DNA from 3 places in the Azospirillum sp. B510 genome. Region 3 is predicted to be linked to each of the others. Evidence: predicted binding sites of a transcription regulator. Region 3 holds the regulator's gene; each other region holds the start of a gene.

Region 1 (4,594 bases), on a different replicon from region 3:
CGATGGGCAGGCTGTGCAGCTCGGCATGGCGGAACAGCCGTCGGCTGCCGCATTTCGGGCAACGCGTCCTCTCCCCCGGTCCCGGACCGGACAGGGCGGCGGCGCAGTCGCGGCAGACGCCGGGCGGCGCGCTGTCTTGGGAGCCGGTCATGATCGCGTCAGTCTAGCAAATGGGCGGGCGAACCGCCAGCTTGTGCGTACAAACAAAGAACATCGACGGCGTCGACTGGTGGGGGCAAATGGCGAGCCCGTCGGTTTACTGTGGGGCGAGCGCTGGGAAAGCGTCGCGCACGGCCCAATCTGTGGCAAGATGGGTCATCGCAGGAGAGACCGGCCCCCGTCGCCGGCCCCGCTGCGCGGCCTGAAACGGAAGACGGACGCCCAAGAGAATGCTGATCGACGCCTATTTGGGGTTCCGGGTCGGGGACGTGGTCCTGGACCGTGCGGAGCTTGCGGCCGGCACCGCCACCATCAAGGAAATCCATGTCGTTCCCTGCGACTGGGCGCATGGCCTGACCGGCATCGCCGTCATGGAGAACGGCGCCGAACGCTTCATCGTGCAGTTGAAGAAGGTGCGCCCGACCGACGAGGCCGAGACCAAGACCGAAAGCAACGTCCGGCCGCTGCGGCACCGCGCGCGCTGAACGTCGCGCCCCCGCCCCGCTTGCGGGAGATGGCGCTGGAAACGGCAAGGCCCGCCGCCCCGGATCGGGGGCGGCGGGCCTTTGTCTTTCAGCCTTATAGCGTTGTGCGTTTAATATGAAACGCACAACGCTATAGCTTTATGTCTGACGATCGGATTCACGCTTCAAATCGATTCCGATTTTACGCGATCCGATCTAATAAGGCGGCGGGGGCCCCCGCCGTCCCGTCAGTGACGAAGCTGGACGCGCCCGCCGCCGAGCCGCGCGTCGTCGACGCGGGTGATGACGGGGAGGCCGCGCAGGAAGGCCGCACCGGTGTCGGTCGCCTCGAACAGGACATGACCCTGGCGGTCCTGGCCGCGGAAGCGGGCCTCGGTCGCCATGCCGGCATTGCGGACGGCGGCCGACAGCTCGGACACGGCCTTCCAGATGCGGGCGCGATGTTCGGCGGCGCTGGCGCAGCCGGTCGCGTCGGCGGCGGCCAGGGTGACGGTGAAGGAATGAAGCTCGATCGCCATGGTGGCACCACGGAACTTGGAGTGCGGGATTGGAGAAACCCGGAACGCTCCGGCCATCAGCCGGATACGGCGCCGGCCTTTGGGATCGAGAAACTCAGTCGTAACGGGGAAGTTTCGACAGGACGATGTCGCTGATGAGACCGCGGAGCTGGCTGACCGGGAGCTCGCCAACCGGAATGTTGACGGCGCGCGCGTAGGTCTCGCAAACATGCCAGGCATGGTCGGGTTCGACCAGGATGTGCCGGGCGAGATCATGGTCATCGGCGTTCGCCCGACCGGGGAGCGCCTTTTCACAGGCCAGAGCGGTTTGCACCATGTCGCTGGCCAGACTGTGCAGATTCATGGATGGCACCTTCCCATGTTCGGGAATTGATTGGGGACACGAACAAACTAGACCTTCGGGCCGGATTCGACAACGGTGACTATGACGTTCGTCCGTGACATTTCGACGAGGCTCCTCGTCGATCGCGTGCCACGGCGAAGGTTCCGGCATGTTGCCGCGACCGGCCCTTGGCGAAGAGAACATAAGTCCGGGCGTTTTATTCCGGCTGTGACCGTTTCGCGGGTCTGCTGCGGCATTTTCCGGCCCGGTCCCACCGCACTCTCCACTTGCGCCGGGCATGCCTTCGCATAAGGGGGGTGAAGGCAGCCGTTCAGGTGCGGATCAGCCCGTCCGGCTTCGCCGGAGCGGGCGGAGCCGGCGGTGCCGGGTTCGGCGCCAGCGAGGGCGGCGTCAGTTGCCAGCCGTCCAGCGCCCGCTTCAAGGCGTCCAGCCCGGCCCCGGCCGAGGATTTCGCCTCGTCGGCGGCGCGGGTGATGGCGGCGCACAGCGCGGCGCGGCGCCTGGGATCGTCGCGGCTTGCCTCCAGCGCGCGGCCGACATCGTCGGTGGTGGCGCCGCCCTTGGCGTCGGGCTGCACCGTCTTCGGGTCGATGCCCAGCAGCGGCAGCAGGTAATCCCGGCCCTTCTCGCGCGCCAGCGCCACCGCCTTGTCACCGAAGCGTTCCGCCGCCGCCAGACCGGTGTCCCAGGCGCTGAGCGCCGCCGAGACGGTCGGGCTGCACCGCCCGGCCGGATCCTCCGGCGCCATGGAGGGCGGCGCCATGGTCGGCGGGGCCGTCTGGGCGTGCAGGGGGGCCGCGCTCAGGAGCAGGGCGGCCAGGGCGGGTGGTGCCAGGCGGCGGAGGAGGGCGGGCGGGCACGTCATGCGGGAAACCCCGTGGTCGTCGGTTGGCCTTCCGGTCATTTGGGGAGGCGGCCGGAGTCTTTCCATGCCGGCCATTAAGCCGGCCAAGCCATGCCGGCCATGATGCCCGCCAAAACGGCCGCGGTCCAACCGGTTCGACGGGGAGATGGCGGCATCCCGCCGCGACCTGTGGCGATTTTGCTACCAGATGACTGTTTCATGACTTTTCCATGACATGCCGGCGCTGCACCGCACCGCGAAGCGTGCTAAGAGCAGCGCCAAACCATACCGGCCTTTCATCCTAATCCAGGCGAGTTACCGTCCCATGCTGCTGCGCGCTTTCCGTTCGCTGATGCCGAAGGAGGAACGCTTCGTCGACCAGTTCGTCGAGCAGGCCCGCCACATCGCCGCCGCGGCGGCGGCCCTGGAGGCGGTGATGGACTCGGGACCGGACGACCGCGCACGGAAGATCGCCGCGCTGAAGCGGGTGGAAAAGGACGCCGACCGCATCGCCCAGGACGCCGGGCGCGACCTGCACCGCGCCTTCATCACCCCGTTCGACCGGTCGGACATCCTGTCGCTGATCAACGCGCTGGACGACGCCATCGACCTGATGGACGAAGTGCCGCGCCATGCCGGGCTCTATGGCATCGAGACCTTCGACGAGTCGATGCGCCGGTCCGTCGCCCTGATCCGCCAGCAGGCCGACGTCCTGCTGGAGCTGATGCCGCTGCTGGGCGCCATCGCCCGCAACGCCGAGCGGATCGACCATCTCTGCGGCCGGCTGTCCGACCTGGAGGATGAGGCCGACGACGTGCTGCGCGATGCGCTGAAGGGGCTGATCGGGGAAAAGCCGGACATGATCGCCTTCCTCGGCCGGCGCGAACTCTACGAGATGCTGGAGGCGGTGACAGACCGCTGCGACGATGTCGGCGACCTCGTCGCCGGCATCACCCTCGACCAGGTCTGAGGCGGCCGCGGTCATGGAGGCCCTGCAACTCGGCCTGCCGGCGATCGTCGTCATCATCCTGGTGGCGCTCGCCTTCGACTTCATCAACGGCCTGCACGACGCGGCGAACTCCATCGCCACCGTCGTGTCCACCCGCGTGCTGTCGCCCAAGCTGGCCGTCCTCTGGGCGGCCTTTTTCAATTTCATCGCCTTCCTGTTCTTCGGCCTGCATGTCGCCACCACCGTCGGCACCGGACTGGTCGATCCGCTGGTGATGGACCCGGCGGTGATCCTGGCGGCGCTGATCGGCGCCATCGGCTGGAACCTGATCACCTGGTGGCTCGGGCTGCCCTCCTCCTCCTCGCACGCGCTGGTCGGCGGCATCGCCGGGGCCGGCATCGCCAAGGCGGGGTTCGGCGCCATCATCGCCAGCGGATTCACCAAGACGGCGGTCGCCATCGTGCTGTCGCCGGGCATCGGCCTGCTGCTGGCGCTTCTGCTGATGCTGGTGGCGTCCTGGGCGCTGCGCCGGACCACCCCCTTCGTGGTCGACCGCCAGTTCCGCCATCTCCAACTGGTCTCGGCGGCGCTCTACAGCCTGGGCCATGGCGGCAACGACGCCCAGAAGACGATGGGCATCATCGCCGTCCTGCTGTTCAGCCAGGGCATGCTGGGCGACAGCTTCCATGTTCCCTTCTGGGTGATCATCGCCTGTCAGGCGGCGATGGGGCTGGGCACCATGATGGGTGGCTGGCGCATCGTCCGCACCATGGGGTCGCGCATCACCGACCTGAAGCCCTATCAGGGCTTCTGCGCCGAGACGGCGGGCGCCATCACGCTGTTCGGCGCGACCTGGCTCGGCATCCCCGTCTCGACCACCCACACCATCACCGGCGCCATCGTCGGCGTCGGGTCGGCCCGCCGCACCTCGGCGGTGCGCTGGGGGCTGGCGGGGCGGATCGTCTGGGCCTGGGTGCTGACGATTCCCGCCTCCGGCATCGTCGCCTGGCTGTCCTACCTGCTGGTCGCCGGGCTGCTGCGCCCCTAAGGGGATCGCCGCCCGCCGGAGTGTGCGGGCGGAGGAGGAACGCCGGGCGAACGGATAAGCCCCTCTGGATGCAGCACGGCCTTGACCGGCAAGGGCGGGAACGGCAGGATCGCTTCTGTGGAGACAGGAAACCGGTCATGCCGCATATCGAACGCACCGACCAAGGCGAGCAGTATGTGTTTCCCGGCACCGAACGCCGGACGGTCCCCGGCTTGCCCTATGCGGCGGAAGCCGACGGCCAGCTGACG
Region 2 (4,594 bases), on a different replicon from region 3:
AGGTGATGTCGCTGTCCACCGACTTCGACTCCGCCCTGTCCGACCTCCAGGGCGCGCTCCGTCCGCTGGCCAAGAGCGAGGCCGCGGCCCCGGTCGTCGCGGCGATCAACGAGCTGTCCGACTTCGGCGGCGACGACAAGAGCGTCTATACCCGCCGCGTCCGCCAGCTGACCCCCGGCATTCCCGAGGCGGAGGCGCGCAAGCTGGACGAGTCGCTGGCCGCCAGCGTCGACGACATCGTCCGGCTGGATCGTGAGGCCAACACCCGCATGCTGCCGCTGATGCTGAATTCGCGCGGCCGCATCGCCGAGGCCGGCAACGCCATCGCCGAGCGGATGCAGGATCTGTCCACCAACACCGTCCCGGCGGCCCAGCACCGTTATACCGTGCTGAGCGGCCTGATGGCCGACGCCAACCTGCTGGCCGGCAAGCTGGCGGAGGCCGGCAACGCCGAGACGCCGGCCCGTCTGGCCGCCGCCCGCCGCATGCTCGACCCGCTGGCGGCGACGATCCGCAAGACGCTTCAGGACTCGAAGGACGATCTGGGGACGGAAACCGGCAAGCTCGCCGAACGGCTGCTCGATCTGGGATTCGGCACCGACGGCATCCTGGGGCTGCGCACCGGCGAACTGGCGGCCTATGCCGAGAATGCCGGGCTGATCGACAGCAACCGCAGCACCGGCGCCGCCCTGACCGCCATGGTCGACGGGCTGGTCCAGTCGGCGGAACGGGCCGCCGCCGACGGCGCCGCCGCCGCCCACCAGGCGCTGGAGCGCACCAACGAGATCCAGTTCCTGCTGGCGACCGCCGGCGTGCTGCTCGCCGGGTTGATCGTCTCGCTCTATGTCGGACGCCGCGTCGTCGGCCGGATGGAGGCGCTGGCCGCCGCCATGCGCCGGGTCGCCGACGGTGACCTGACGGTGGACCAGAAGGCCGAGGGCAACGACGAGATCACCGACATGGCCCGCGCCCTGCTCGTCTTCATCGACAACGCCCGCGCGATGGAGGAGGCGCACGAGAAGGTGGAGATCGAGCGCCGCAACGCCGCGTCCGCCCGCCGCACCAGCATGCTGGAGATCGCCGACCAGTTTGAACGCAACGTGCTGAGCAGTGTCGAGACGTTGGCCGAGGCCGCCCGTCAGATGGCCGCCCGCGCCCGCTCGCTGACCGACATCGCCGCCAACGCCAACGATCAGGCCGAGGCCGCGATGCAGCTGTCCGGCGAGATGGCGGCCGGCATCCAGCAGGTGGCGACCGCCGCGTCGGAGATCTCGCAATCGATCGCCGAGATCAGCAAGCGCACCGGCGAATCGGCCCGCATCATCGGCGACACCGCCGCCGGGGCGGAGCAGGTCAAGGCGACCGTCGCCGACCTGTCGAGCACGGCGGGGGAGATCGGCACCGTCGTCGGGCTGATCGACGAGATCGCCGGCCAAACCAACCTGCTGGCCCTGAACGCCACCATCGAGGCGGCGCGGGCGGGGGAGGCGGGTCGCGGCTTCGCCATCGTCGCCGGCGAGGTCAAGGCGCTCGCCGGCCAGACCGCCCAGGCCACCGCCGAGATCGCGCGCCAGATCGCCGCGACCCAGGCGGCCAGCCGCCAGACGGCGGAGGTCGTGGCGACCATGACCAACAGCGTCCAGCGCATCGAATCCAACGCGTCCGCCATCGCCGCCGCGGTGGAGGAGCAGGCGACCATCACCTCGAGCATCGTCGACAGCTCCCACCGCGTCGCGGTCGGCACCCAGGCGGCGTCGGACCATGTCGCCGGCTTGTCCGAGGCCGCCGCCAAGGTGCGGACCCAGGCCGGTGACGTGCTGACGGTGGCGGAAAGCCTGTCACACGAGGCGACCAGCCTCGGCTCCTCCGTCCATCTGTTCCTCCAGGAAATCCGGGCCGCGCGATGAGTGGCGCGGCCTGCCCAGAGACGGGTCGGTTTCATAAAACTGACACGTAAACAAAACAAACCCGTCACCGGTGGCGGCTATGGTCACCGCGACGAAGAAGGCGGGTTTCACATCCGGCCAAGGCCGGGCTTTCCCAAAAACCCAACGACACCGTCCAAACCTATCGGGAGTTTAGCCGTGAAAACCATGACCTCGGCGTTCGTTCGTTGCGCCGCCTTCGGTGCCCTGGCCGTTCTGTCCGTGTCGGTCGCTCCGCTGTCGGTCGCCTCGGCCGCCGACATCTCGGGCGCCGGTGCCACCTTCCCGTACCCGATCTATGCCAAGTGGGCCGACGCCTACAAGAAGGACACGGGCACGGGCCTGAACTACCAGTCGATCGGTTCGGGCGGCGGCATCAAGCAGATCAAGGCCAAGACGGTCACCTTCGGCGCCTCGGACATGCCGCTGAAGCCGGAAGAGCTCGAACAGGCCGGTCTGATCCAGTTCCCGATGATCATGGGCGGCGTGGTTCCGGTCGTGAACCTGAAGGGCATCAAGGCCGGTGAGGTCCAGCTGTCTGGCACCGTTCTCGCCAACATCTACATGGGCGAGGTCACCAAGTGGAACGACCCGCAGATCAAGGCGCTGAACCCCAACGTCAACCTGCCGAACACCGCCATCGCCCCGGTCTACCGTTCTGACGGGTCGGGCACCAACTTCCTGTTCACCGACTACCTGTCGAAGACCAGCCCGAAGTTCAAGACCCAGATCGGCGCCAACACCTCCGTCCAGTGGCCTGCCGGCATCGGCGCCAAGGGCAACGAGGGCGTGGCCAACATGGTCAAGCAGACGGACGGTTCGATCGGCTACGTCGAATACGCCTACGCCAAGCAGAACAACATCACCCACCTCGACCTCCAGAACAAGGACGGCAAGACCGTCTCTCCGAAGATCGAGGCCTTCCAGGCCGCCGCCGCCAACGCCGACTGGGCCAACAGCCAGGGCTATTACGTCCTGCTGACGGACGAGCCGGGCGCGGGCAGCTGGCCGATCACCGGCGCCAGCTTCATCCTGATGTACAAGGCTCCGCAGGACGCCGCCTCCTCGGCCGAAGCGCTGAAGTTCTTCGACTGGGCCTACAAGAACGGCGCCAAGATGGCGACCGAGCTGGACTATGTGCCGATGCCGGAAGCGGTCGTCTCGCTGGTCCAGAAGACCTGGTCGCAGTCCATCCAGGCCGACGGCAAGCCGGTCTGGACCGCGTCGGCCAAGTAACGACGGCCAACCGACCCCGGGCGGGCCGTTGGCCGGCGCGCCCGGGGGCATGATCGCGGGTGGGGACGGAAATTTCGCCGTCCCCACCGCACGCCTCACGGAGCGGCCATGACCGAGATCGCGCTGACCTTGACCGACGAACACGCCTCCACCGCCCGACGGGCCCGCCGCCAGCGCTTGCAGGACGCGGCCTTCCGCAACGCCACCCTCGCCTTCGCGCTGCTCGTCCTGCTGATCCTGGGCGGCGTCATGGTTTCCCTGATCGACGGCGCGCTTCCGGCCTTGCGCACCTTCGGCCTCGGTTTCGTCGGGACCGAGGTGTGGAACCCGGTGTCCGAACAGTTCGGCGCGCTCGCCCCGATTTACGGCACGCTGGTGACCTCGGTCATCGCCATGGCTGTCGGCATTCCCGTCAGCTTCGGCATCGCCCTGTTCATCACCGAGATGTGCCCCGCCTGGCTGAAGCGCCCGCTCGGCGTCGCCATCGAGCTGCTCGCCGGCATTCCCAGCATCATCTACGGCATCTGGGGCCTGTTCGTCTTCGCCCCCTTCATGCAGTCGACGGTCCAGCCCTTCCTGATCGCCACGCTGGGCCAGATCCCGGGCATCGACCATCTGTTCATGGGCCCGCCCTACGGCATCGGCATCCTGACCGCCGGCCTGATCCTGGGCATCATGGTCCTGCCCTTCATCACATCCATCACCCGCGACGTCTTCGAGACGGTGCCGCCGATGGTGCGCGAATCGGCCTATGGGCTGGGCGCCACCACCTGGGAGGTGGTGTGGAACGTGGTGTTGCCCTACACCCGCACCGGCGTGGTCGGCGGCGTCATGTTGGGTCTGGGTCGCGCGCTGGGCGAGACGATGGCGGTGACCTTCGTCATCGGCAACGCCCACCGCATCAGCTCCTCGATCCTGGCGCCGGGCACGACGATCTCGGCCTCCATCGCCAACGAATTCACCGAGGCGGTCGGCGACGTCTACACCTCGTCGCTGGTGGCGCTGGGCCTGATCCTGTTCATGATCACCTTCACCGTGCTGTCGATCGCCAAGCTGATGCTGCTGCGCCTGCAGCGCAAGGCCGGAGTCTGAGGCCCATGACATTCTCCAATTCCGCGACGCTGGCCGTCCCCGTCGGGGGCCTGTATCACCGCCGGCGCATCGTCAATAAAGTGGCGCTGGCCCTGGCGCTGGGCGCCGCAGGCTTCGGCCTGTTCTGGCTGGTCGCCATCCTGTGGACATTGCTCTACAACGGCCTGTCCGCGATCAACCTCAGCCTGTTCACCGAGAACACGCCGCCGCCGGGCGGCGAGGGCGGCCTGTTGAACGCCATTTTCGGCAGCCTGATCATGACCGGGGTCGCCACCTTCGTCGGCACGCCGATCGGCGTCATGGCCGGCACCTATCTGGCGGAATTCGGCCGTGGCACCAAG
Region 3 (4,594 bases):
CGGCCGGGACGCCGAAAAGGCCTTGGTCGATCCGGAGCAGGCCTGGATCCTGGCCGGCGACCGCGGCATCACCTATTCCGCGACGATCCCGAAACGCTCGACCGTCACCGCCGGGTCGTGGTGGCCGACCGACTATGCCGGCCCGCCGCTGATCTCCATCCACCAAAGCGTCGCCGAGGCCTTCGGCATCGGTCCCGGCGCCACCATGACCATCAACATCCTGGGCCGCGGCATCGAGGCCAAGGTCGCCAACATCCGCGCCGCCGATTTCGGCAGCATGGCGATCAACTTCACCCTGGTCTTCGCCCCCGGCACGCTGGAGGGCGCGCCGCAGACCTGGATCGCCACCGTCCGCGCCACGCCCGACGCCGAGACCCAGGTGCAGCGCGCCGTCCTGCAACGCTTCCCCAACATCACCATGGTCCGGGTGAAGGACGCGCTGGACACGGTGGCGGAGATGCTGGGCCATATCGGCACGGCGGTGCGCATCGTCGCCGGCATCACGCTGGCCGCCGGCACCCTGGTGCTGGCCGGCGCCGTCGCCGCCGGCCACCGCCGCCGGGTCTATGACGCGGTGGTGCTGAAGGTGCTGGGGGCGACGCGCGGCGACGTGCTGCGCGCCTTCCTGCTGGAATATGGGCTGCTCGGCCTGCTGACCGCGGTCATCGCCGGCATCATCGGCACCTTGACCGCCTGGGCGGTGCTGAAGTTCCTGATGCATTGGGAATGGAGCTTCCTGCCGTCGGCGGTCGTCACCACCGCTTTGCTGAGCACGGCGATCACGCTGGCTTTCGGGTTTTATGGTACTTGGCGGGCTTTGGGCCAGCCTTCGGCGCCATTGCTTCGGAACGAGTGATTCCCGCGTCATGACGCCGCAGCAAAAACGAATCGTGAAAGCTTTTTCATTCCGAAAAAGCGTCGCCGATTCCTATTGAACCGCATGGCGGACTCGCCAATATGTCTTGCGACGGGATCACCCTATTCCACCGAGGAAACCAAACCATGGCAGACCCGACCTATAACCGCTTCGCGACCGTGGGCCGCGCGACAGATCGGGGATACTTAGACGAAGGCCTGCGGCAGCACATGCTGCGCGTGTACAACTACATGGGTGCCGGCCTGATCCTGACGGGTCTGGTCGCGGCCCTCGTGTCGTCCAGCCCGGCCATCATGATGGCGATCTTCGGCTCGCCGCTGAAGTGGGTGGTGATGCTGGCCCCGCTGGCCTTCGTCATGGTGCTGTCCTTCGGCATCCAGCGCCTGTCCTTCGCGTCGGCACAGATGATCTTCTGGGCCTATTGCGGCGCGATGGGCCTGTCGATGTCGGCCATCTTCCTGGTCTTCACCGGGGCGTCGATCGCGCTGACCTTCTTCGTCACCGCCGCGACCTTCCTGGCGATGAGCCTGTACGGCTACACCACCAAGGCCGACCTGTCGAAGATGGGCTCGTTCCTGATGATGGGCGTCATCGGCTTGGTGATCGCCGGCCTGGCCAACATCTTCTTCCAGTCGCCGGCCCTTCACTTCGCGATCTCCGCCATCGGCGTGCTGATCTTCACCGGCCTGACCGCCTATGACACCCAGGCGATCAAGGAAAGCTACGCCGAGAGCTACGATCACGAGAGCGCCGGCAAGCTCGCCCTGATGGGCGCCCTGACGCTGTATCTGGACTTCATCAACCTGTTCCAGTTCCTGTTGCAGTTCCTGGGCCAGCGCAACAACGACTGACCCCGGCAAACCTGATCGGACAAGCCGCTGATCACAGCGATCACCGCCCGGAAGCCTCCCGCTTCCGGGCGGTTTTCTTTTGGGCGGCTCAAGGTTCGACGGTCACCACATCGCCCACCGCCAGCCCCAGCGCCCGGTCGGCCCGCCCGCGATTGACGGCGATCTCCGCCAAGCCGTTCGAGTTCTCGTACCACAGCGGCTGCCCCGGCCCGACGGCGCCGAAGGTCCGGGAGCGGGCGATGCGCGTGCCGGCCGCGCCCAGCACCGCATCGGCGGGCAGGGTGGAAGCCCGCATTCCGGTCATGGCGTTGCCATAGACATCGACATAGACGATGCGCGGCAGTTCGTCCGGCCAGCCGGGTCGGTCGATGTCGGCGGGGGCGAGCGGGCCGCGCTCGACGGCCCGTCCGGTGGCGAGACGGGCGGCGACCGGGGCGAACAGGTCGCGGCCATGGAAGCTGGCGGACAACCGCTCCGGAATCCAGTCGATGGTCCAGGCGTTTAGCGACGTTGCGCGGCGGGCGGCCAGGGCGAACAGACCATTGTCGGGGCCGACGAACCAGCGCCCGTCCGCCTCCACCATCACCGGCCGCCGGTCGGTGCCGACACCGGGATCGACGACGCAGAGAAAGACGCTTCCGGCCGGAAAGGCCGGGGCGTAGGCCGCCAGCAGATAGGCGGAGAGCTGCGGGTCGAAGGCGGGAGCGTCGGCGAACAGGTCGATGACCGGCACGCCGGGCGCCTGTTGCGCCAACACCGCCTTCATCTGGCCGGTATAGGGGCCGGAAAGGCCGAAGTCGGTGAAGAGCAGGATCATGAGGGGGGCAGCGCGGCCGGATGGGAAATGTCAGGAGCAGTCAGCTCCCGACCTTGATCCTCCCCCGCGGGGCGGGGAGGATCAAGGTCGGGGGCTGACCTCGCATCACATCGACTTGGTATCGAGCGCGTAGCCGGCCGACCGCACGGTACGGATCAGGTCCAGCTCATCCTCCTCGTTCATCGCCTTGCGCAGGCGGCGGATATGGACGTCGACGGTGCGCGGCTCGACATACACATCGTGCCCCCACACCAGATCGAGCAGCTGTTCGCGGGAGAAGACGCGGCCGGGATGCTGCATGAAATGGCGCAGCAGGCGGAACTCCGTCGGCCCGAGATGGACGTCGCGGCTGTTGCGGCGGACGCGGTGCGCGGCCAGATCCATCGTCACGTCGGCGAAGGTCAGCACCTCGTCGGTCATGCCGGGGGAGGCGCGGCGCAGCACCGCGCGCATGCGGGCCACCAGCTCGGTCGGCGAGAAGGGCTTGGTGATGTAGTCGTCGGCGCCGGAATTCAGGCCGCGCACGCGGTCGCCCTCCTCGCCGCGGGCGGTCAGCATGATGATCGGGATGTCGCGGGTCTTGGCGTTGCGGCGCAGCTGGCGGCAGACCTCCAGCCCGCTCATCAGCGGCAGCATCCAGTCCAACAGGACGATGTGCGGCGTCTGTTCGCCGGCGGCCAGCAGGGCCTCCTCGCCGTCGCTGGCGGTGGCGACGCGGAAGCCTTCCTTTTCCAGGTTGTACTTCAGCAGCGTCAGGATATCGGCCTCGTCCTCGACGATCAGGACGAGCGGCTTCAGGGCCGCGTTCATGGTGGCTCCGTTCACGGCGCGCGTCTCGACGTTAACCGGCATGGGACAGCCTTTTCAACAAGGAGGGAGGGGAGGCGGGGGTGGGGCGCAAGCGGGAAGAGATCAGCCATAGCGGCCGGTGATGTAGCCCTGGGTGCGCTCGTCGCGCGGGTTGGTGAAGATGTCCTCGGTGTCGTCGCACTCCACCATCTCGCCGAGATGGAAGAAGGCGGTGCGCTGGGACACGCGGGCGGCCTGCTGCATGTTGTGGGTGACGATGACGATGGTGTAGTTGGCCCGCAGCTCGTCGATCAGCTCCTCGATATGGGCGGTCGCGATGGGGTCGAGCGCCGAGCAGGGCTCGTCCATCAGGATCACCTCGGGGCTGACGGCGATGGCGCGGGCGATGCACAGCCGCTGCTGCTGGCCGCCGGACAGGCTGGTGCCGGGTTCGCGCAGGCGGTCCTTCACCTCCGCCCACAGGCCGGCACGCTTGAGCGAGGTCTGCACCACCTCGTCCAGCTCGGCGCGGCCCGACGCCAGACCATGGATGCGCGGGCCGTAGGCGACATTGTCGTAGATCGATTTGGGGAAGGGGTTCGGCTTCTGGAACACCATGCCGACACGGGCGCGCAGCTGCACCGCGTCGACCGTCTTGCCATAGACGTCCTCGCCGTCGAGCGCGATGCGTCCTTCGACCCGGCAGCCCTCGACGGTGTCGTTCATCCGGTTCAGGCAACGCAGGAAGGTCGATTTGCCGCAGCCGGACGGGCCGATCAGCGCCAGCACCCGGTTCTCCTGGATGTCGAGGTCGATGCCGCGCAGCGCCTGCTTGGCGCCGTAGAACACCGTCACCCCGCGGGCGGTCATCTTGTTCGGCAGGGCGGCGCCGCGACGCTGGTCGGGACGCCGGTCGCCATGGGGCCGCAGCTTCAACGGGCTTCGCATGCTCATGGCGCTCACCACCGTCTCTCGAAAATCTTGCGCAGGATGACCGCCGCCCCGTTCAGCAGGATCAGGACGCCGAGCAGGACCAGGATCGCCGCGGAGGTGCGTTCGGTGAAGGCGCGCTCCGGGCTGTCGGCCCACATGTAGATCTGCACCGGCAGCACCGTGGCGCTGTCGGTCAGCCCATGGGGGATGTCGACGATGAAGGCGACCATGCCGATCATCAGCAGCGGCGCCGTCTCGCCCAGCGCGCGGGCCATGCCGATGATGGTGCCGGTCAGGATGGCGGGCATCGCCAGCGGCAGCACATGA

What was found. Region 3 encodes PhoB, which activates phosphate uptake and scavenging genes when phosphate is short. Its sites were predicted from a motif close to TNTCATAAAACTGTCA; they were not measured.
Region 1: AZL_RS27880 (DUF47 domain-containing protein) is a predicted target of PhoB. The motif match lies at 2,559-2,574, and genes of this name have one in related genera.
Region 2: pstS (phosphate ABC transporter substrate-binding protein PstS) is a predicted target of PhoB. The motif match lies at 1,937-1,952, and genes of this name have one in related genera.

What each region holds. Positions count from the first base shown of each region.
Region 1 covers NC_013858.1:121,350-125,943, forward strand. The annotation lists gene AZL_RS27855 (DNA polymerase IV) at 1-151, opposite strand, end outside; gene AZL_RS27860 (hypothetical protein) at 390-644, shown strand; gene AZL_RS35905 (hypothetical protein) at 872-1,162, opposite strand; gene AZL_RS35910 (hypothetical protein) at 1,257-1,505, opposite strand; gene AZL_RS27875 (hypothetical protein) at 1,816-2,370, opposite strand; gene AZL_RS27880 (DUF47 domain-containing protein) at 2,675-3,319, shown strand; gene AZL_RS27885 (inorganic phosphate transporter) at 3,333-4,346, shown strand; gene AZL_RS37220 (hypothetical protein) at 4,484-4,594, shown strand, end outside.
Region 2 covers NC_013859.1:309,760-314,353, reverse strand. The annotation lists gene AZL_RS31350 (methyl-accepting chemotaxis protein) at 1-1,907, shown strand, start outside; gene pstS (phosphate ABC transporter substrate-binding protein PstS) at 2,094-3,161, shown strand; gene pstC (phosphate ABC transporter permease subunit PstC) at 3,270-4,253, shown strand; gene pstA (phosphate ABC transporter permease PstA) at 4,259-4,594, shown strand, end outside.
Region 3 covers NC_013854.1:26,670-31,263, reverse strand. The annotation lists gene AZL_RS00160 (ABC transporter permease) at 1-856, shown strand, start outside; gene AZL_RS00155 (Bax inhibitor-1/YccA family protein) at 1,003-1,728, shown strand; gene AZL_RS00150 (SAM hydrolase/SAM-dependent halogenase family protein) at 1,817-2,545, opposite strand; gene phoB (phosphate regulon transcriptional regulator PhoB) at 2,651-3,355, opposite strand; gene pstB (phosphate ABC transporter ATP-binding protein PstB) at 3,458-4,204, opposite strand; gene pstA (phosphate ABC transporter permease PstA) at 4,294-4,594, opposite strand, start outside.